4 regions of the Streptomyces sp. NPDC048196 genome follow, and region 3 is predicted to be linked to each of the others. Evidence: riboswitches for the same ligand, from Rfam matches in the RefSeq annotation. Region 3 holds a riboswitch; each other region holds the start of a gene.

The links. Region 3 has a riboswitch for cyclic di-AMP ahead of AB0E02_RS33185 (M23 family metallopeptidase). Riboswitches for the same ligand answer to the same signal wherever they lie in the genome.
Positions count from the first base shown of each region.
Region 1: it holds a riboswitch for cyclic di-AMP, as region 3 does, so the genes downstream of both, AB0E02_RS28185 (transglycosylase family protein) here and AB0E02_RS33185 (M23 family metallopeptidase) in region 3, are expected to answer to the same signal.
Region 2: it holds a riboswitch for cyclic di-AMP, as region 3 does, so the genes downstream of both, AB0E02_RS16180 (NlpC/P60 family protein) here and AB0E02_RS33185 (M23 family metallopeptidase) in region 3, are expected to answer to the same signal.
Region 4: it holds a riboswitch for cyclic di-AMP, as region 3 does, so the genes downstream of both, AB0E02_RS07615 (M23 family metallopeptidase) here and AB0E02_RS33185 (M23 family metallopeptidase) in region 3, are expected to answer to the same signal.

Region 1 is NZ_JBEZMM010000036.1:49,404-54,762, reverse strand. It holds gene AB0E02_RS28195 (septum formation initiator family protein) at 1-402, opposite strand, end outside; gene eno (phosphopyruvate hydratase) at 581-1,861, opposite strand; gene AB0E02_RS28185 (transglycosylase family protein) at 2,166-2,822, opposite strand; cyclic di-AMP (ydaO/yuaA leader) riboswitch at 2,830-3,038, opposite strand; gene AB0E02_RS28180 (transglycosylase family protein) at 3,251-4,267, opposite strand; gene AB0E02_RS28175 (cytochrome P450) at 4,518-5,359, opposite strand, start outside.
Region 2 is NZ_JBEZMM010000013.1:60,700-66,058, forward strand. It holds gene AB0E02_RS16170 (NlpC/P60 family protein) at 1-133, opposite strand, end outside; gene AB0E02_RS16175 (hypothetical protein) at 365-718, shown strand; gene AB0E02_RS16180 (NlpC/P60 family protein) at 905-2,062, opposite strand; cyclic di-AMP (ydaO/yuaA leader) riboswitch at 2,070-2,239, opposite strand; gene pcrA (DNA helicase PcrA) at 2,522-4,996, shown strand; gene AB0E02_RS16190 (peptidoglycan DD-metalloendopeptidase family protein) at 5,071-5,359, opposite strand, start outside.
Region 3 is NZ_JBEZMM010000054.1:21,194-26,552, reverse strand. It holds gene AB0E02_RS33205 (DEAD/DEAH box helicase) at 1-360, shown strand, start outside; tRNA gene AB0E02_RS33200 (tRNA-Lys) at 544-619, shown strand; gene AB0E02_RS33195 (PP2C family protein-serine/threonine phosphatase) at 896-2,035, shown strand; gene AB0E02_RS33190 (DUF2332 domain-containing protein) at 2,159-3,418, opposite strand; cyclic di-AMP (ydaO/yuaA leader) riboswitch at 3,713-3,867, shown strand; gene AB0E02_RS33185 (M23 family metallopeptidase) at 3,879-5,279, shown strand.
Region 4 is NZ_JBEZMM010000004.1:187,704-193,062, reverse strand. It holds gene AB0E02_RS07620 (pitrilysin family protein) at 1-1,086, shown strand, start outside; cyclic di-AMP (ydaO/yuaA leader) riboswitch at 1,352-1,505, shown strand; gene AB0E02_RS07615 (M23 family metallopeptidase) at 1,518-2,318, shown strand; gene AB0E02_RS07610 (GntR family transcriptional regulator) at 2,501-3,190, shown strand; gene AB0E02_RS07605 (HPr family phosphocarrier protein) at 3,519-3,800, opposite strand; gene AB0E02_RS07600 (GNAT family N-acetyltransferase) at 3,933-5,359, shown strand, end outside.

The sequences.
Region 1 (5,359 bases), on a different contig from region 3:
GCGCTGCGCGGCCTGCGTCCCCTTGGGGGCGGCGGCGGTGCCGGAGCCGTCCTGGACGATGTATCCGGTCTCGCCCGGCATGACGTAGTGCAGGTGCCGGCGGGCCTGTTGGCGGACGTACTCGGGGTCCTGCCAGCGGGCCTTCTGCTCGCGCAGCCGGTCCAGCTCGGCGCCCGCGTCCCGGGCCTTGCGGCGCTGGTCGGCGATGTCGGAGCGCTGGGAGACGTACTGCCTTATCGGGTACGCGAGCGCGACCACCAGCGAGCACATCACCAGGGCCAGCAGGGCGGCGCGGCCGGTGAGGCGGTTGCGGCGGGCCGGCCGGGCGCGGTAGACGCGGGCGGCGGCCTGCTCGCCGAGCGCCTTGAGTCGGGTCGCGGTCGAGAACCGGTCCGCGGGCACGTCGTCTCCCCTTCACTGACGGACGCCGGTCTGCTTCAAGCAGGTACGTCCCCGGCAACGGTACGGGACCGTCGCCGGGGACGTACGGGGCGCTGGGCGGTCGGCTCGCCCGATCAGCCCTTTCGGGCCCCGGGTCGGGCCGCCCCGGCGGAACCGCGGGGCGCCGCGCTTCGGAGCGTCAGCCCTTGAAGCGGGGGAACGCGCTGCGGCCGGCGTACACCGCGGCGTCGTCGAGGATCTCCTCGATGCGCAGCAGCTGGTTGTACTTGGCGACGCGCTCGGAGCGGGCCGGGGCGCCGGTCTTGATCTGGCCGCAGTTGGTGGCGACGGCGAGGTCGGCGATGGTGACGTCCTCGGTCTCGCCGGAGCGGTGCGACATCATGCACTTGAAGCCGTTGCGCTGGGCCAGCTCGACGGCGTCCAGGGTCTCGGTCAGCGAGCCGATCTGGTTGACCTTGACCAGAAGGGCGTTGGCGGAGCCCTCCTCGATGCCGCGGGCCAGGCGCTCGGGGTTGGTGACGAACAGGTCGTCACCGACCAGCTGGACCTTGGCGCCGAGCTTGTCGGTGATGACCTTCCAGCCGGCCCAGTCGTCCTCGAACAGCGGGTCCTCGATGGAGACCAGCGGGTACGCGTCGACGAGCTCCGCGTAGTACTCGGTCATCTGGGCGGCCGAGCGGGACTGGCCCTCGAACTGGTACGAGCCGTCCTTGTAGAACTCGGAGGCGGCGACGTCCAGGGCGAGCGCGATGTCCTGGCCGGGGGCGTAGCCGGCCTGCTTGATGGCTTCCAGGATGAGGTCGAGGGCCTCGCGGTTGGAGCCGAGGTTCGGGGCGAAGCCGCCCTCGTCGCCCAGGCCGGTCGACAGACCGCGCTCCTTCAGGACCTTCTTGAGGGTGTGGTAGACCTCGGCGCCCCAGCGCAGGGCCTCGGAGAAGGACTCCGCGCCGATCGGGGCGATCATGAACTCCTGGATGTCCACGTTGGAGTCGGCGTGCGAGCCGCCGTTCAGGATGTTCATCATCGGCACGGGCAGGACGTGCGCGTTCGGGCCGCCCAGGTAGCGGAACAGCGGGAGGTCGCTGGCCTCGGAGGCGGCGTGCGCGACGGCGAGGGAGACGCCGAGGATGGCGTTGGCGCCGAGCGAGCCCTTGTTGTCGGTGGCGTCCAGGTCGAACATGGCCTGGTCGATCAGCCGCTGCTCGGTCGCGTCGTAGCCGACGAGCTCCGGGCCGATCTGCTCGATGACGGCCAGGACGGCCTTCTCCACGCCCTTGCCGAGGTAGCGGTTGGGGTCGCCGTCGCGGAGCTCGATGGCCTCGAAGGCGCCGGTCGAGGCGCCGGACGGCACGGCGGCACGGCCGGTGCTGCCGTCGTCGAGGCCGACCTCGACCTCGACCGTGGGATTACCTCGCGAGTCGAGAATTTCGCGGGCTACGACGACGTCGATGGACGGCACGTTGTCTCCTTCATGGGTGTCTGGAGTTGCAGCACGAGCCTAACGGCCCGGGGGGCGTCCGCCTGCCCTTGGCCCGCTCCGTGGGACGGAATAACCCCACAAGCAGCGCAAAGGCCCAGCTCATGGGGCGTTTGCCGCAACGTTCGCCGAGCGGGGAAAGTCCGGCGGAACGGCCGGCCGGCGGTGGCGGGGACGGCGGTGGGAAGGACGGGGGATACGACAGAAGCCCCGCCGCGGCGCGCCGGGGGGAGGGGCGCGCCGGACGGGGCCGGTCTCACCAGGGGTGTCCCGGTGCGGGGATGGCTCAGACGTGCAGCTTCTGGCCCGGGAAGATCAGGTTGGGGTTGCCGCCGATGACGGACTTGTTGGCCGCGTAGACGGCCTTCCAGTGGGTGCCGTGCGCCTTGGCGATCTTGGCGAGGGTGTCGCCCGCCTTGACGGTGTAGTTGCCGTGGCCCTGGTTCTTCTTCGGGGCGGCCGGGGCGCTCTCGTGCTTCGGGGCGGCCGGGGTGCGCTTGACGGCGGCGTCGCTCTTCGCCGGCGCGGACTTGGCCACCGGGGCGCTGGTGTTCAGGTCGGGGGACGGACCGCCGGAGGTCAGGCCGCCGGCGCCGGCGCAGGACCAGGCACCCGGGCCCTGGAGGGCGAGGAGCTTCTCGGCGGCGGCGATCTGCTGGGACTTGGTGGCGAGGTCCGCGCGCGGCGCGTACTTGGTGCCGCCGGCGGCGGCCCAGCTGGAGTTGGAGAACTGCAGGCCACCGTAGTAGCCGTTACCGGTGTTGATCGACCAGTTGCCGCCGGACTCGCACTGGGCGACCTTGTCCCAGGTGGCGACGGAGGCGGCGGAAGCGGAGGTGGCGCCCATCAGCGGGACGGCCACGGCGGCACCGGCGACACCGGCGAGCGTGGCGACGCGGACGGCCTTGGAGGGACGACGGTGCTTGCCCTTGTTGATCAGCATGGTTCGTTCGTTTCCTCACCGACGCCTGCGAGGTGAGCTGTCGGGTTCGGACTGATGAGTCGCCCGGCCGGTGCCATGGGCACCGGGCTTCACCCCAAGCCGGCTGACCCGCTTTCACGGGCCGGGCCGGCGCCTACCTTGGTTCCCCCGCTCCTGCCTACGGCGCTTGCGCGTCAACTGCCTCCGACCACCGGCAGGATTCGGCGTGTGATCGAAGGGGCCCGCTTTGGCGAGCGGTGATGACCGTAATCAGGAATCCCCGTGGCGTTCAAACCCCCCCAACTGGACCGAGTTGACCATTTTTGATCACGGAGGGGTCGTAAACCCGCAGGTGGGGACCGGTGCGACGGCGGTGGACCCTTCGGGGCCCACCGCCCCACAACGAGACGCTTGTCTCACTTTCGCCAAAGCGGGCCAAAACCGGCGAACTACCCTGCGGACTGGCCGAGATCGAGCTGCTGACCTGGTTGGATCAGGTCCGCGTCGGAGCCGACGACGTCCTCGTTGCGGTCGTAGAGCGCCGGCCAGCCACCCGGCAGCCGGTGCGCCTGGGCGATCGCTGACAGGCTGTCACCCGGCTGCACGGTGTACCCGTCGCCGCCCGCCGGGGGCGTCCGGTGCGCGTCGTCACCGCGCGAGGCGTGCCGCCCGCCGGCCGTCCGGCCGGTGCCGTCCTCCTCGCCCGGGTCCGCGCCGCCGCGGTGCCGGCCCGAACCGCCCGGCACGCCGTCCGTCCCCGTACCGCCCTGCGACCCGTCCTGCGGCCCGTCGGAGGCCGTGCCGTCCGCGGAGCCCGTACCGCTGCCGTCGTCCGTGCCGCTGCCGTCGTCGGAGGGGCCGGGGGTGCCGGACGGGTCCTCGCCCCGGTCGCCCGGTGTCGCGTCGCCGGACGGCCCGGAGGTCCGGTCGGGGCCGGGGGACGATTCGCCGGTGCCGGCGGAGTCCGAGGGGGCGGGAGTGGACGGGGACGGCGTGGTCTGCGACGGCTCGTCACCGGCCGGCTCGTCACCCGCATCGCCACCGGGGTTGTCGGCCGTTCCGTCGTGCATCCCGGTGGAGCCGGTGGAGCCGTCGTCGTCCGAGGGGTCGGGTATCGGGGCGCTGGTGCCGCCCGGGTCGACCTGCGGCGCCCGGCCGTCCTTCGTCAGGCCGGCGTTCACCGCACAGCTCGGCCAGGCGTCCGGGCCGAGGTCGTCGAGGATCGTCTCGGCCACCGCGATCTGCTGGGCGCGGCTGGCGAGGTCGGGCCGCGAGGCGTAGGCCCCGCCGCCGTGCCGGTCCCACATGTCCTGGGTGAGCTGGAGGCCCCCGTAGAAGCCGTTGCCGGTGTCCGAGCTCCAGATGCCGCCGCTCTCGCACTGGGCGACCCGGTCCCAGGTCGCGGTGTCGGCGGCGTGCGCGCCACTGGCGGAGAGCAGGGGCAGTGCGAGTGCCGAGCCGGTCACTCCCGCCGTGACAAAGATGGCCGGTGCTTGACGGGGGCGACGGTGTCGGCCGTTCCCGGAACGCATGCGGATGCCTTTCGCGCGGCGGTTGAGTTGTCGCGATCCGGCGGCTTCCTCGGCAATGTGTTCGAGGAGCCGTCGATCGTGGATCGAAAGGTAGCCGGGGTCACGGGTAGTCACAAGTCGGTGTAGCAAAGATCACGCGCAGGTCACGTCCTGACGCTCTGTCACCACCGGCCTTCGCCGCTGGTCAGGGCCGCTCGGGCGCGAACTCCACCGGCAGCGACCGCAGTCCGCGCATGATGAGCCCGCCGCGCCAGCGCAATTCGCCCGGTTCCACCGCAAGCCGGATGTCCGGAAGCCGGGTCAGCAGCGTGGCGAGCGCGGTCTGCCCTTCGAGCCGGGCGAGCGGGGCGCCCAGGCAGTAGTGGATGCCGTGCCCGTAGCCCAGATGCTGATTGTCACGCCGGGTCAGGTCGAGCACGTCCGGCTCGGGGAAGCGCGCCGGGTCACGGTCGGCGGCGGCCAGGACGACCAGGACGGGGTCCCCCTCGGCGATCCGCTGCCCGCCCAGGGTCAGCTCCTCGGTGGCGAACCGCCAGGTCGCCAGCTCCACGGGGCCGTCGAAGCGGAGCAGCTCCTCGACGCCGGTGGTCAGCAGCTCGGTGTCGCCCGCCGCCAGCGACTTCTGCAGCAGCTCGCGCTGGGCGGGGTGGCCCAGCAGGGCGTGGAGACCGTTGCCGATGAGGTTGACGGTGGTCTCGAAACCGGCGAAGAGCAGGATGAACGCCATCGCGGCGGCCTCGTTCTCGGTGAGGTGCTCACCGTGGTCCGAGGCTCGGATCAGCCCGGAGATCAGGTCCTCACCGGGCGTCGGCACGGCCGGCAGCGCCTCCCGCTTGCGGTGGATCAGCTCGGCGAGATAGCCGCGCATCTTCTTCACCGACCGCGCGACCCCGCCGCGCGGCCCTCCCCCGTGCCGGATCATCATGCCCGCCCAGTCCCGGAAGTCGTCCTGGTCCTCGCGCGGGACGCCCAGCAGGTCACAGATCGCGTAGATCGGCAGCGGGAACGCGAACTCGTGGATCAGAT
Region 2 (5,359 bases), on a different contig from region 3:
CGGTGGCGGTGGCGGCGCCGGCGAGGGCCAGCGTGGCGGCCGTACGGGCGGTGCGCGCGGTGCGCGAGCCGCCGGTGAGCGAGGCGAGCGGATGCTGCCTGGGCTTGCGGTGCGAGGCCACGGTGGCCGTCACTTCCTTCCCTTGCGGCGGGGCGGGAGTCGGCCGCCTGGAGGAGGACGCTAAGCCCGGCTGTCACGGGGATGGGCTCACTTGCACGGCATTGTCCGGTTTCGACCGCTGCCCGAACGCGGCTGACCGGAGCGTCATCGCCCGGTCGCCGGGGCCGCTCCGCGCTGACCGAAGCGGCGAATGTGGACGCCCTGCCGAAAAGGGCGTGCTATGCGGCGGATACGATCCGGCCCCATGGACGTAGTCATCAATATCTTCGTCGGCCTGCACATCATCGGCATCGCCTCCCTGCTGGGCGGCTTCCTGACGCAGATGAAGGCGATGGGTGCGGGCACCGCCCGGTTCGTTCCGGCCATGCTGCACGGCGCGCTGACGATGCTGGTCACGGGCATCGTGCTGGTCGGCCTCAACCAGGCGCAGGACCACCCGGTCAACAACATCAAGATCGGCATCAAGATGGCCGTCCTGGTGGTGATCCTGGCACTGGTCTACGTCAAGCGGGACGAGGAGCAGATCGACAAGGCGCTGTTCGGCGCGGTCGGCGGCCTCACGATGGCCAACATCTTCATCGCCGTCCTCTGGACCTGAGAACGCCGGCCGGACCTGAGAACGCCGGCCGCCGACCCCGGCCCCTAGTGCCCAGGGCCCGGCAACGGCGCCCCCACAGCAGCACACCGCGCGGTCGTCGCACTCCGGGATCCGGAGGCGAGGGCCGCGCGGTGGCGTGTGGGGGGTTTCCGTGGGGGGTGGGCCAAGGGGGAGCGGGGCCGGGCGTCAGCCCAGGCGGACGCTCCCGTAGATCGGCATGTAGTAGATCGACTCCTCCCGGACGTTCGCGCCCGGGTGCGGTGCGTGGATCATCTTGCCGCCGCCTATGTACATGCCGACGTGGCTGATGTCGTCGAAGAAGAAGACCAGGTCACCGGGTTGCAGGTCCTTGGTCGCCACCCGCTGGCCGACCTTGACCTGTTCCCAGGTGGTGCGCGGCAGAACGACCCCGGCCGCTTTCCACGCCGCCTGGGTCAGCCCCGAGCAGTCGTAGGACGAGGGCCCGGTGGCGCCCCAGACGTACGGCTTGCCGATCTGGGCGCGGGCGAACGCGAGGGCCTTCTCGGCCTTGGTGGACTGCGAGCCTCCGGTCGAGCCCCCGGTGGAGCCGCCGGTGTCCCCGCCGGTCCGGCCGCCGGTGGAGCCGCCGTCGTGCTGCCGCTGCCGCTCGCGCTCCTGCTGCTTGCGCGCCTCCTCCTCGGCCCGGCGCTTGGCCGCCGCCTCCTTCCGGCGCTCCAGTTCGGCCAGCCGCGCCTTCTCCTGGGCGGTCAGCCGGGACAGCAGCTGCCGAGCCTCGGCCAGCTTCTGCTGCACGGAGCGCTTGGACTCCTTCAGGGCGGCCTGCGAATTCTGCAGCTGATCCAGGCTGCGGGACGCCTCGGCCCGCTGCCGGGCGGCCGCCGCGGCCTGCTGCTGGTAGTCGCTGACGGCCTGTTGCTGCCGCCCGGTCAGCCGCTCCATCAGGTGGCTGCGGTCGAAGAACTGCTGCGGGTCCTTGGCGAGCATCAGCTGCGCGGTCGGGTTCATCCCGCCGGTACGGTACTGCGCCGAGGCGAACGTCCCGAGCTCCCGCCGGGACGCGTTCATCTTCTCGGCCCGCTTGGCCGCGGCGTCGAGCAACCCGTCCACGGTCTCGCGCTGGTGATCGGCGCGCTCCTTGGCGGCGTTGTACTTCTGGGTGGCCACCTCGGCCTGCCGGTAGAGGCCGTCGACCTTCTGCTTGACGTCTTCGATGGTGGGCCGGGGGGCTCTGGGGGCGGCGGCGTCGGCGGTCTGCGAGAGCAGGGTGACCGAGGCGAGCGCGGCGGTGGTGAGCCCGGCCGCCGTACGGCGGCTCCCGGGCGAGGTGAGAACGCTGGTGCGCGGCTTGCGATGGGACGCCAAGGCCGGCAACTCCTTCCGTGGACCGCCTACCGGGTTAGCTGTCGGGTTCGGGCGGTGTCGCTGACGGAAGGCCGTGCCCTACGGTCCGTACGTCCGCTGGCGTCGGTCGGACGGATCGATTCACCCCGGTGTTGCTGGTGGGTCCCCGGCTCCGGGTGACCCGGGCGTGACCGGAGGGACACGTCGCGGGCAGGGCCGGACTCGGCGTCGGCGGCCCGTGCGGACGCTGTCGTTCGCGGGGAGGCGGGCTGCCTGAGCGAGGACGTTAGCCAACTCGTGTGGCTCCTGTGAAGGCTGATGTTCGATATGCCCGAAACCTTTTCGTGACCTGAGCGATATCGTTCCGCTTTCGGGCGGTGTGCGCGGCCGCCGTCCGCAACGCCCGTTCTCCGGCCGTCCCGGCCACTTGTCCACAGTCCCCGGCACGCTGTCGGTGCGGCGGCCTAGACTCGGTGGGCGATGAGCAGCCTCTTTGACGACAGCTTCCTGGCGGACCTCGGCCACAAGGACGAGGAGCCCCCGCCGCCCCCCGAGGACGAGCACGGGCCGGTCCCCGAGGAGATCCCCGCCGACCTGTTCGGCGGGCGGTTCGACGCGCCCGTGCCCAGGGACGCGTACTACCGCGACGGCGCCGCCCGCCCGGCCCTCGACCCCGCCGCGCTGCTTGAGGGGCTCAACGACCAGCAGAAGGCCGCCGTGGTGCACACCGGCAGCCCGCTGCTGATCGTCGCCGGCGCCGGATCCGGCAAGACCCGGGTGCTCACCCACCGCATCGCGCACCTGCTCGCCGAGCGGCACGTCCACCCCGGCCAGATCCTCGCGATCACCTTCACGAACAAGGCCGCCGGCGAGATGAAGGAGCGCGTCGAGCAGCTGGTCGGCCCGCGCGCCAACGCCATGTGGGTCTCCACCTTCCACAGCGCCTGCGTGCGGATCCTGCGCCGCGAGTCCAAGAAGCTGGGCTTCACGTCCTCCTTCTCGATCTACGACGCCGCCGACTCCAAGCGCCTGATGTCCCTGGTCTGCCGCGATCTGGACCTCGACCCCAAGCGCTTCCCGCCCAAGTCCTTCAGCGCGAAGATCTCCAACCTCAAGAACGAGCTCATCGACGAGGAGACCTTCGCCGGGACCGCGGCCGACGGATTCGAGAAGACGCTGGCCGAGGCGTACGCGATGTACCAGGCGCGGCTGCGCGAGGCCAACGCCCTGGACTTCGACGACATCATCATGACGACGGTCAACCTCCTCCAGGCCTTCCCGGACGTCGCCGAGCACTACCGCCGCCGCTTCCGGCACGTCCTCGTCGACGAGTACCAGGACACCAACCACGCCCAGTACACCCTCGTCCGCGAGCTCGTGGGCACCGGCACCGCCGACATCCCCGCCGCCGAGCTGTGCGTCGTCGGTGACGCCGACCAGTCGATCTACGCCTTCCGCGGCGCCACGATCCGCAACATCCTCCAGTTCGAGGAGGACTACCCGGACGCGACCACGATCCTGCTGGAGCAGAACTACCGCTCCTCGCAGACGATCCTGTCCGCCGCCAACGCCGTCATCGAGCGCAACGAGAACCGCCGCCCCAAGAACCTCTGGACCGACGCCGGCGCCGGCGCCAAGATCAACGGCTATGTCGCCGACACCGAGCACGACGAGGCGCAGTTCGTCGCCGACGAGATCGACCGGCTGACCGACGCCGGCGACGCCAAGGCCGGCGACGTCGCCGTCTTCTACCGCACCAACGCCCAGTCCCGTGTCTTCGAGGAGATCCTCATCCGGGTCGGGCTGCCCTACAAGGTCGTCGGCGGAGTGCGCTTCTACGAGCGCAAGGAGGTCCGCGACGTCCTCGCGTACCTGCGCGTGCTCGCCAACCCCGAGGACAGCGTCCCGCTGCGCCGCATCCTGAACGTCCCCAAGCGCGGCATCGGCGAGCGCGCCGAGGCGATGATCGACGCCCTGTCGCTCCGCGAGAAGATCACCTTCCCGCAGGCCCTGCGCCGGGTCGACGAGGCGTACGGCATGGCGGCCCGCTCCGCCAACGCCGTCAAGCGCTTCAACGTCCTGATGGAGGAGCTGCGGACGATCGTGGAGTCCGGCGCCGGGCCCGCCACGATCCTGGAGGCCGTGCTGGAGCGCACGGGCTACCTCGCCGAACTCCAGGCGTCCACCGACCCGCAGGACGAGACCCGGATCGAGAACCTCCAGGAACTCGCCGCGGTCGCCCTGGAATTCGAGCAGGACCGTGGCGAGGAGAATCCGGGCACCCTCTCCGACTTCCTCGAACAGGTCGCGCTGGTCGCCGACTCCGACCAGATCCCCGACGAGGACGAGGAAGGCAGCGGCGTGGTCACCCTCATGACGCTGCACACCGCCAAGGGCCTGGAATTCCCCGTGGTCTTCCTGACCGGCATGGAGGACGGCGTCTTCCCGCACATGCGCGCGCTGGGCCAGACCAAGGAGCTGGAGGAGGAGCGCCGGCTGGCGTACGTCGGCATCACCCGCGCCCGCGAGCGGCTGTACGTCACCCGCTCGACGATGCGCAGCGCCTGGGGCCAGCCGTCGTACAACCCGCCGTCGCGGTTCCTGGAGGAGATCCCGGACGACTACGTCGAGTGGAAGCGGACCGGCCCGGCGACGCCGTCCGCGTCGATGGGCGGGCTGTCGTCCCGGGCCGGCGGTGGCGGCTTCGGCGGGGGCATCGGCTCGTCGTTCTCCTCGTCCCGCGCCAAGGGGCCGAGCGGTTTCGCCACCCGCCGGACCAATGACCGCCAGGTGGTCTCGCTGGCCGTCGGTGACCGTGTCACCCACGACAGCTTCGGGCTGGGCACGGTCGTCGCCGTCAAGGGCAGCGGGGACAACTCCGAGGCGACGATCGACTTCGGCGGCGAGAAGCCCAAGCGGCTGCTGCTGCGGTACGCGCCGGTGGAGAAGCTCTGACAAAGGCCTGGCAGCTCTGACGGAGTCCTGGGCGCCGGCCGGTGGCCGGCGCTGCGGGAACGGTGCGCCGGGCGTCAGTTGGGGTTGAGGCCGTGGCTGCGCAGCCACGGGATCGGGTCGACCGCCGCGCCGCCCCCGGGACGCACCTCGAAGTGCAGATGCGGGCCGGTGGAGTTGCCGGAGTTGCCCGAATAGGCAATCTGCTCACCGGCCTTGACCGAACCCGACCGGATCTTGGTGCTGCTCAGGTGGCAGTACCAGGTCTCCGTGCCGTCCGGCGCGGTCACGATCGCCATGTTGCCGTAGGCGGAGTTCCACTGGGTCCGGACGGTGCCGTCGGTGGCGGACATGACCGGGGTGCCG
Region 3 (5,359 bases):
CGTTCCGGTGGCCGTTCCTTCGACCGTGACCGTCGTGACGACCGCGGTGGCTTCCGCCGGGACGACCGTGGCGACCGCGCCGGTGGCCGTTCCTTCGACCGCGGTGACCGCGGCTTCAACCGCGACCGCGGCGACCGCCCGAGCCGCCCGTTCCACCGCGACGACCGCTCCGGCGGCTACCGTTCCGGCGGTGGCGACCGGCCCTTCAACCGCGACGACCGCTCCGGCGGCCGCCCCTCCTCCGGTGGCCACCGCTCCGGCGGTGACCGTCCCTACGGCCGCCGTGACGACCACCGTGGCGCCACCGCCGGCTCCTACGGCCGCCGCGAGGACAAGCCGCGCTGGAAGCGCAACGGCTGATCACTGACCGACGCCGCTCACCACCGGGCCCGTACGCACACAAGTGCCGTACGGGCCCGGTGCGTTGTACGGTCGGGAGGCCCCGCCCGAGGGCCCGCCGCACGGTCCGCGGCACCCCTGTGACCTGGCCGTTCGGTAATGCCTTCGGGCTGCGGCACGTCCTCGGGCTATGCTGCTCGGTGCGGGCCATTAGCTCAATTGGCAGAGCAGTGGACTTTTAATCCATTGGTTCAGGGTTCGAGCCCCTGATGGCCCACCAGAAGGGGAAGGGGAGGGGCTGGTTCTCTCCCCTCCCCTTTTCCCTTGCCTTCTTTCTCCCCTCCTCCTGGTGACGCTCGTCGGTGGTCCTCCAGGGCCCGGTCGCGCATCCGCCGGTGATCCTCCGGGGGCGCGTCATGTGATCCGGCGCTGACCCGTCCGGCCCCCGTGGGATCGCCGTGCCTCCCCGGAGCGGACAGCCTTGGGACGTCGAGGTGACGGCCGGCATGCCGGTACGCGTACGGCGGACGGGCGGAGCGGGGAGAGGCCGGTGCGGATGCTGCAGGGCGACGGGCCCTCAGGCGACGGGGAGCGCCGGGCACGCCGGGCCCGGATGTCCCCGCTGGGCCGCAGCCTGGCCTGCTGGCTCCCCGCCGTCCTCATCGTCGGCGGCCTCGCGTTCGACATGGCGACGCCGCCCAGGTACACCGCCGCGCCCTTCTTCTCCGCCGCCCCGCTGGTGGCGGCGCCGCTCCTGTCGCTGCCCGCCACCGCCCTCACGGCCCTGGCCGCCATGGCCGGTGAGTCCCTGGTGGTGACGTACCGCAGCGCCGCCCAGGACACCCACGAGTCGGTGACCGAGATCGCGACCGTCTTCGTGGTCGCCCTGCTGGCGCTCGCCATCAACCGCGTCGTCCGGAGGTCCGACGCCCGTCTGGCGTCCGTACGGGACGTCTCGGAGGCCGCGCAGCGGGCCGTCCTGCCGGCGCCGCCCGAGCGGCTCGGCGGGCTCGCGGTCGCCGCCCGGTACGTGGGCGCGCGGGCGGACGCCCGGATCGGCGGCGATTTCTACGCGGTGCAGGACACCCCGCACGGCGTACGGCTGATCGTCGGCGACGTCCGCGGCAAGGGGCTGGAGGCGGTGGAGTCCGCCGTGGTCGTCATCGGCGCCTTCCGGGAGGCGGCGGAACAGGAGGCCACCCTGGAGGCGGTGGCCGGCCGGCTGGAGCGGGCACTGCAACGGGAGGGCGGGCGGCGCGCGGGGCTCGACCGGTACGAGGGGTTCACCACCGCGGTCCTGGCCGAGATCCCCGCCGACGGGCGGCCCGTGCTGCGGGTCCTCAACCGCGGCCACCCGGCGCCCCTGTTGCTGGGCCCGGACGGCGGGCTGTGCGAGCTGACGCCCGCCGTGCCTGCGCTGCCGCTGGGGATGAGGGAGGTGGCGAGCTGGCCGGACCGTTCCGACGAGTCGTTCTTCCCGGCCGGTTCGCTGCTCGTCTTCTTCACGGACGGTGTGACCGAGGCCCGCGACCTGCGCGGCCGCTTCTACGACCCGGCCGACAAGCTCCGCGGCCGGCACTTCCCGGGCCCCGGCAGCCTCCTGGACGCCCTCATCGAGGACGTCGCCCGGCACACGGGCGGGGACCCGGCGGACGACATGGCCCTGCTGGCGGTGCAGCGGCCGATGGGGGAGTGAGGGCTCGGCGCTCCGGGCCGGTTCGCGCGGCGCACTACTACGGCGGGCGGAGGGGCTGACAAGGGTGCGCCTGGGCCTGGGCCCGGCAGGGCCGGCCGCTGCCAGGCACCCGCCGGGGGCCGCCTACAGCGGGCGGAAGCTCTGTCCGTGCGGCCCGGTGAGCGCGACCGGGTGCCCGTCCAGGGCGAGCGTCAGCTGCAGCGGGTCGTCCGGGCGTGGGGTGTGGTGCGCGGGCAGCGGGAGCCACGGCAGTACGGAGTGGTGCTCCTGGGAGACCCAGTGCCCGCCGCCGTCCCGCCCGTCGAGGACCGACCGTACGAGCCGGGCGAACTCCTCGCGCCGGGCGTACGGCAGATAGCTCAGCACGGAGGTGTGGAACACGACCAGCGTCGCCCCGGCCGGCGCCTCGGCCGCCAAAGCGGGCAGTTCGTCGATCAGGTCCCCGCGGACGATCCGCGGCCGCGGCACCGCCCGCACCGCGTCGACGGCCGCGGACAGCCGGGCCGCCCGCGCCTCGTCGCCGGGCCACACGAGCGACTGCAGCCAGCGCAGGTCGTCCCGGTCGGCGACCGGGTCGAGCGGTGCGAGATCGATCCCGGCCCGCCAGACGACTTCGGGCAGGCGGATGGGGACGTGCGACGCCCCTTGCTCCGCCGCCCCCGCCCCCGGCCCCGGCGACTGCACCTGGCAGTGGAAGACCACGGGGCTGTCGGCCGCGCCTACGTCGACGAGCGGGGCGTGGGCCGCCGGATCGCCTGCTTCCCCGTACCAGGGTCCGTACGCGTACCGGTAGCGGTCCGGGTGCAGGCACAGCCCGGCCGAGGTGCCGACCTCCAGGAGGGCCAGCGGCTGGGGCAGCCGGGCGAGCAGCGGCAGCAGCGTGGCGCAGCGGGCCGGTTCGTTGGTCTGGGTGCCGCGGCGCATGATGACGTCCCGCACCTGGTCCCAGTGCCGGATCGTCCATTCGCGCCAGCGCCCGTACGCCACCGCGCCGCGCGGGCCCTGTTCCGCGTGCGGCCCGTCGAGATGGCGTACGGCGGCGAGCAGGAGCTGGGGCTGCTGCTTGTCGCCGGCCGGCAGCGAACCCGCCAGCAGCTCGCACAGCTCCTGGTCCTGGCCGATCCGGGCGCTCAACTCCTCGTGGGCGTCGGACCGGCCGCGCGCCTCGCGCCAGGAGAACTCCTGGTACCGCCGCGCCACCTCCTGGGCGTTTCCGGTCGGGACTCCGCCGTGGCCGGGACGGCCGTGGCGGCCGTGACCGGCGTTGCGGAGGGGTTCGGCGGGTCCGGGGCTCTCGGCGTATCCGGGACTTTCGAAGGGTCCGGGGCGCTCGGAGTGTCCGGGGTGCAGGGAGTGTCCAGGGCGCTCGGCGTTGACGACCATGATCCGACGTTACTGTCTTCACGTTCCGTAATGGGCAGGCACCCCTCCGCATAACAACTGACGCACAATCATCGAGAGATCGTTTAGACGCGGCACGGGGCGGTGCGGTCAACTCGCCCGATTTATGGCCATGGTGACCGGAAAACACCACGCCAAAGCTGGTGCGCGAGGCATATGGATTCCCGGGAAGGCTTGGAAAACCGTCGCGATCTCTATTACTGTCCGATAACGCAGCGCGGTCGTCCCAGCCGCCGCAAGAGGCGGCACCGTGCGCCGACGCCGAATCCCGCACGCGCTTTTCACGCACCTCCAGCACCTCGAACTGCACCAAGGGAACCGGGGAACCACCACCTTGGGGTGAATCGGACGCCTTCGCCAGAGGGTGCCCGTAGGAGACCTTCCTGCTCCGAACCCGTCAGCTAACCCGGTAGGCGAGAAGGAAGGAAAGGAGTGCGCCCCCGTGGCGTCCAACAGGCCTGGCCCCGAGGCTCCGTCCGCCTACGACTCCGACGACCGGGGCCCGGACGCCCCGTACGCCCGGTACGCGTCAGGCGCCCCCCACGCCTTCGCGCATCCCGGCGACACCGCAGCCGTCACCGACACCGCTTTCACCACTGACGCTGCTTTCGGCACCGACGCTGCTTTCGCCACTGACGCTGCTTTCGGTGCCGACACCACTGTCGGCACCGACACCCGCTTCGCGGCGGCCGGTGAGGCGAACGGTGACGCCGACGGCCAGTGGGAGGAATGGAACCCCACCGAGGAGTCCGTCCGCCCGGCCCGCGGCAAGCACCGGGTGGCCAAGCAGCGCGGCGGTGGACTCGCCCGCGGCGGGACGGTCCTGGGCGTCGGCGTCATCGCGGCGGTCGGCGCGGGCGGGATGGCCACGGCCGAGGGCCGGCCGCCGGTGCCGATCTCGATGCCCGACCTCGGCGGAGTGGCCGACGCCGTCTCCGACCACCTCCCGGACGCCGCCTCCCTGCCCGGCGTCGGCGACCTGATATCCGACGGCGGTTCGCACACCGATGGGGGCGCGCACACCGCTTCCGCCTCTTCCTCCGCCACCACTCCCGCCGACCCGCTCACCGGGAACGCCGGTCCGGGCTCGCCGTCCACCACGGACGCGGGCACGGGTACGGGCGGGGGCGCCGGATCGAGCACGGGCACGGGCACGGGCTCCGGCTCTGACGCGGTTACGGGCTCGGGCTCTGGCGCGGACGCCGGTGAGGCGCTGCGCAGCCGTATCCTCCAGCAGGCCGACGCCCAGCAGGGCTCAGCCGAGCAGGAGGCCCGCGAGGCCGCCGAGCAGGCCGCGATCAAGCAGGCCACCACGGACGCCGCCGCGGACCTGAAGGCCGCCGAGCAGGCCGCGGCCGCCAAGAAGGAGGCAGCGGCCGAGGCCAAGCGCAAGGCCGAGGAGGAGGCCCGCCGTAAGGTCGAGGCCGAACGCCTCGCCAAACTGGCGCAGAGCTTCATCACCCCGGTCTCCTCGTACACCCTCACCGCGAGCTTCGGTCAGGCCGGTGACCGCTGGGTCGCGGACCACACCGGCCAGGACTTCGCCGCCCCGACCGGCACGCCCGTCAAGGCCGTGCACTCCGGCACCATCACCCAGGCCGGCTGGGCCGGTTCGTACGGCTACCGCATCGTCCTGACCCTCGACGACGGCACCGAGCTGTGGTTCTGCCACCTGTCCTCGATGGTCAAGACCTCGGGCAAGGTCAGCACTGGCGACGTCATCGGCCGGGTCGGCGCCACGGGCAACGTCACCGGTCCGCACCTCCACCTGGAGGTACGCCCCGGCGCCGGCGACCCGATAGACCCGATGCCCTGGCTGCGCGACCACGGCGTCAACGTCTGACGAAGCGGGGCGGGCGGCCCACAGGAATCACGGATACGGCCGTGAGGACACGACCATGGGATGTGACTATGGGAACGCGT
Region 4 (5,359 bases), on a different contig from region 3:
CCCGGCGTACGCGTCTCCCTGGAGGTCCCGGCGTCCCGGCTGACCCGCGCGCTCGGCCTGCTCGCCGACGCGCTGCGCGCCCCCGCCTTCCCCGAGAGCGAGATCGAGCGGCTGGTCCGCAACCGCCTCGACGAGATCCCGCACGAGCTCGCCAACCCGGCCCGGCGCGCGGCGATGGCGCTCTCCAAGGAGCTGTTCCCGGCCACCGCGCGGATCTCCCGCCCCCGCCAGGGCACCGAGGAGACCGTCGCGCGGATCGACGCCGCGGCCGTGCGCGCCTTCTACGACGCGCACGTCCGGCCCGCCACGGCCACCGCCGTGATCGTCGGTGACTTCACCGACATCGACCTGGCCGCGGCGCTGGCCGACACCCTCGGCGCCTGGAGCGGTTCGACGGCCGAGCCGGTCAAGGCCACCCCGATCGCCGCCGACGACACCGGCCGCGTGGTGATCGTGGACCGCCCCGGCGCGGTCCAGACGCAGCTGCTCCTCGGCCGGATCGGCGCCGACCGGCACGACCGCGTGTGGCCGGCCCAGGTGCTCGGCACGTACTGCCTGGGCGGCACCCTCACCTCCCGGCTGGACCGCGTGCTGCGCGAGGAGAAGGGCTACACCTACGGGGTGCGCGCCTTCGGCCAGGTATTGCGCTCCACGGCTCCCACGTCCCCCGAGGGCGCCACCGGCGCGGCGTTGCTCGCCATCAGCGGCTCGGTGGACACGGCCTCCACCGGGCCGGCGCTGGAGGACCTCTGGAAGGTGCTGCGGACCCTCGCGGCAGAGGGGCTGACGGACGAGGAGCGGGACGTCGCGGTGCAGAACCTCGTCGGGGTGGCGCCGCTCAAGTACGAGACCGCGGCGGCCGTCGCGGGCACCCTCGCCGACCAGGTGGAGCAGCAGCTCCCGGACGACTTCCAGGCGCAGTTGTACCTCCGGCTCGCGGAGACCGGCACGGTCGAGGCGACCGCCGCCGCCGTCAACGCCTTCCCGGTGGACCGCCTGGTGACCGTCCTGGTGGGCGACGCCGCGCAGATCACCGAGCCCGTCAAGGCGCTGGGCATCGGAGAGGTGACGGTCGTCAGCGGCTAGCCTTCCCTTGGCGCATGACGATGCGTCACGTTCTGACCGGCTCCCGTGGTGTTCGCTCACCACGGGAGCCGTCGCATGTCCGCCGGAGTCGGCCGGAGTCCGGCCGAAGCCCGTCGGTGTCCGCCGTATGTCCGGTTTGTGAGGGCCTGTTGGGCCGGAACTTGTGGCATCCCGCACAAAATTGCCGTTCCGTTTGGCTCCGCAAAGTGGCCCCGATTAGCGTCGGTCCGGCTGTTCGTCACAACTCCGCCACAACAGTGGCACCGGACAGTCATCGCCGAGTCCCCCTACGGCGCGAGCCAGGGGAGCCGGGGACCCACGTCCCTGGGGTGAATCGGGCCCCTCTCCGGAGGAGCCCGTAGGAGACCTTCCTGCTCCGAACCCGTCAGCTAACCCGGTAGGCGAGAGGGAAGGAAAGGACAAGCCAGCACATGGCGTTCACCCGTGCCACCGGGAAGCACCGCAGGGCCAGCCGCAGCGCCCGGACGACCCGCAACCTCGCCGGCATAGCCACCCTCGCCACCTCCGGAGTCGTCGCCTCCCTGGCCTCGCCCGCGATGGCCGCCACCGACGAGGCGCGCACCCAGGACACCGGTCTCACCCAGGCCGTCGTGCTCGGTGACGAACTCGCCCACCGCCTGGAGGTCCAGGCCGACGCCCAGCAGGCCGCCGCCGAGGTCGCCGCCGTGAAGGCGAAGGCCGAGGCCGAGGCCAAGAAGCGCGCGGCGGAGGCCGAGCGGCACGCCGAGGCGGCCAGGAAGAAGGCCAAGGCGGAGCGCGAGGCCAAGGAGCGGGCCGCCCGGGACGCCGAGCGCAAGCGCCTGAACGCCTTCGTCGCCCCCGTCGCGGGCTCCTACGTCTCCACCGGCTACCAGGCCTCCAGCAGCCTGTGGTCGTCCGGCAGTCACACGGGCATCGACTTCCACGCCGCCACCGGGGCCTCCGTCCACGCGGTCGGCGCGGGCACCGTCGTCGAGGCCGGCTGGGGCGGCGCGTACGGCAACAACATCGTGATCAAGATGCACGACGGCACGTACACCCAGTACGGCCACCTGTCGTCGATCGGCGTCTCGGTCGGCCAGACCGTCACCCCCGGCCAGCAGATCGGCCTCTCCGGGGCCACCGGCAACGTCACCGGCCCGCATCTGCACTTCGAGGCCCGCACCGGCCCGGACTACGGCTCCGACATCGACCCGATCGCGTATCTGCGGTCGCACGGCGTCAACGTCTGAGTCGGCGTCCGACCGGCCCGCCCCACGCCCTCAGCGCACGCCTCCTCATGCCCCGCGTCGGCTGGCCAAAAAATATCGCCGAATACGCGGAGTCCGTCGGAAAAGCCGCGCCGGTCGAATAGAGTCTCGGAAAAGCCGCCGACCGGCGGCGTTTTCCGGGGATTACGGCGGAGGCACGATCGATGCGAGGCCATATTTCCGCGCATGCGGTGTGCACGGCGATTCGCGAGGACATCGTCTCCGGCGCACTGGCGCCGGGGAGCCGGCTGATCGAGGAGATCCTGGCGGCGCGCTACGGCGTCTCCAGAGTGCCGGTCCGCGAAGCGCTGCGCACCCTGCAGTCGGAGGGCTTCGTCACCACCCGCCACCACGCGGGCGCCTGCGTCGCCGAGCCCACCGAGCAGGAGGCCGCCGACCTGCTCGACATCCGCGCCCTGCTGGAGCCGCTGGGCGCGGCCCGCGCGGCCGCCCGGCGCACCCCCGCGCATCTGAAGGTGCTGCGCGGACTGGTACGGCTGGGCCGCGAGCGGGCCCGCCACGGCAGCCCCGCCGACCTGCGCCAACTCGACGGCTGGTTCCACGAGACGCTGGCCCAGGCGGCCGGCAGCCCCAGCCTGACCGCACTGCTGACCCAGCTGCGCCGCAAGATCGAGTGGATGTATGCGACGGAGCCGACGCCGCGGGCCGGTGAGGCCTGGGACGACCACGGCGCGGTGCTGGACGCGGTGGCCCGGGGCGACGCGGAACGGGCCCGGGCCCTGATGGCGGCGCACATCGAGCGGTCGCTCCCGGTGTACCGGCTGCGGCGCCTCGCGGCACCCGACGTGAGCGATACGAAACGGCCCGTCAACACAGCGCGAGCCCGTTCTTAACAAGCGGGCCGTATACAAAGGGGTGTGCGTTTTCCGGGGCGGCGATGGTTTCCGCCTTTGATTTCAGGTTTCGGCACCTGCCTGCTTTCCGGCACGTATATGACACCGCAGGCTTTCCGGTGCATGCCTTTCCCTCGCGTACCGGCCCCAAGCCATGAAAATTCCGTGGCGGTCGGCACGGCATTTGCGTGGCCGAGGGACGGCGGTATTTCGCCAGGAACGAGCTTTTCCCGGAACGACATTTCTCCGGCACGCAGAACGGCCCCGCCGCGGCACCTCTTCAGGTCACCGTGGCGGGGCCGCCGCACGAAGGGACGTCCCGGGGGACTCAGACCGTCTCGGGGAGCTCTTCGAGACCCTCGGCGACGAGCTTGGCCAGGCGGTCGAGCGCTTCCTCGGCGCCCTCGGCGTCCGAGGCCAGCACGATCTCCTCGCCGCCCTGGGCGCCCAGGCCCAGGACCGCGAGCATGGAGGCCGCGTTGACCGGGTTGCCATCGGCCTTGGCGATCGTCATCGGGACGCCGGCGGCGGTGGCCGCCCGGACGAAGATCGATGCGGGGCGGGCGTGCAGGCCCTCGGCCCAACCGACATTGACGCGGCGCTCAGCCATGGTGTTGCCCTTCAAAGTCGTGACTGTTGTCTAGACCATTCTCTCACGCTGCCGGGACTGCTCCCAGACTCCCTCGACCTCGACATTACGCGCGCCGGGCCGGTTGTCGGTGGCCGGTCGTACGCTGTCCGCATGCAGAAGCCGCCGGACCACGCATACCCGACCCACTGGGAAGCCGACGTGGTGCTGCGTGACGGCGGCACGGCGCGGATCCGCCCCATCACCCCCGACGACGCCGAGCGGCTGGTCTCCTTCTACGAGCAGGTCTCGGACGAGTCCAAGTACTACCGCTTCTTCGCGCCCTACCCGCGCCTGTCCGACCGCGATGTGCACCGCTTCACCCACCACGACTACGTCGACCGGGTCGGGCTCGCGGCCACGGTCGGCGGCGAGTTCATCGCCACCGTCCGCTACGACCGCATCAACGACCAAGGGCTGCCCGCCAAGAGCCCCGAGGACGACCAGGCCGAGGTCGCCTTCCTGGTGCAGGACGCCCATCAGGGGCGCGGGGTGGCCTCCGCCCTCCTGGAGCACGTCGCGGCCGTCGCCCGCGAGCGCGGCATCCGGCGGTTCGCCGCCGAGGTGCTGCCCGCCAACACCAAAATGATCAAGGTCTTCACGGACGCCGGGTACACCCAGAAGCGCACCTTCGAAGACGGCGTGGTGCGGCTGGAGTTCGACCTCGAACCGACCGAGCAGTCCATGGCCGTGATGCGCGGCCGCGAGCAGCGCGCCGAGGCCCGCTCCGTCCAGCGGCTGCTCGCACCCGGCTCGGTCGCCGTCATCGGCACCGGCCGCGCCCCCGGCGGCATCGGCCGCACGGCCCTGCGCCACATCCTCGACGCCGGCTTCACCGGCCGGCTGCACGCGGTCAACCACGCCTTCCCCGACGACCTGCGGCGGCTCGACCCCGAAGGCGTGCCGGCGGTCCGTGCGCTCCGGGAGATCCCCGACCCGGTCGACCTCGCGGTCATCGCCGTCCCCGCGGAGCGCGTTCCCGAAGTGATCCGCGACTGCGGCGAACACCGCGTCCAGGGCGTGCTGATCCTCTCCTCCGGTTACGCCGAGGCGGGCCCCGAAGGCAGGGAGCGGCAGCGCGCGGTGCTCCACCAGGCCCGCTCGTACGGCATGCGGCTCATCGGGCCGAACGCCTTCGGCCTGATCAACACCTCCGCCGACGTCCGGCTGAACGCCTCCCTCGCCCCGCAGATGCCCGGCGCCGGCCACATCGGCCTGTTCACCCAGTCCGGCGCCATCGGCATCGCCCTGCTCAGCGGACTGCACGCCCGCGGCCCCGGGGACGGCGGGATCGCCGGCATCTCCGCCTTCGTCTCGGCCGGCAACCGCGCCGACGTCTCCGGCAACGACCTCCTCCAGTACTGGTACGAGGACCCGGACACCGATGTCGTGATCCTCTACCTGGAGACCATCGGCAACCCCCGCAAGTTCGCCCGGCTGGCCCGCCGCACCGCCGCCGTCAAGCCGGTCGTGGTCGCCCGCGGCGCCCGGCACAACGGCACCGCCCCGCCCGGCCACGCCGTGCCCACCGTCCGCGTCCC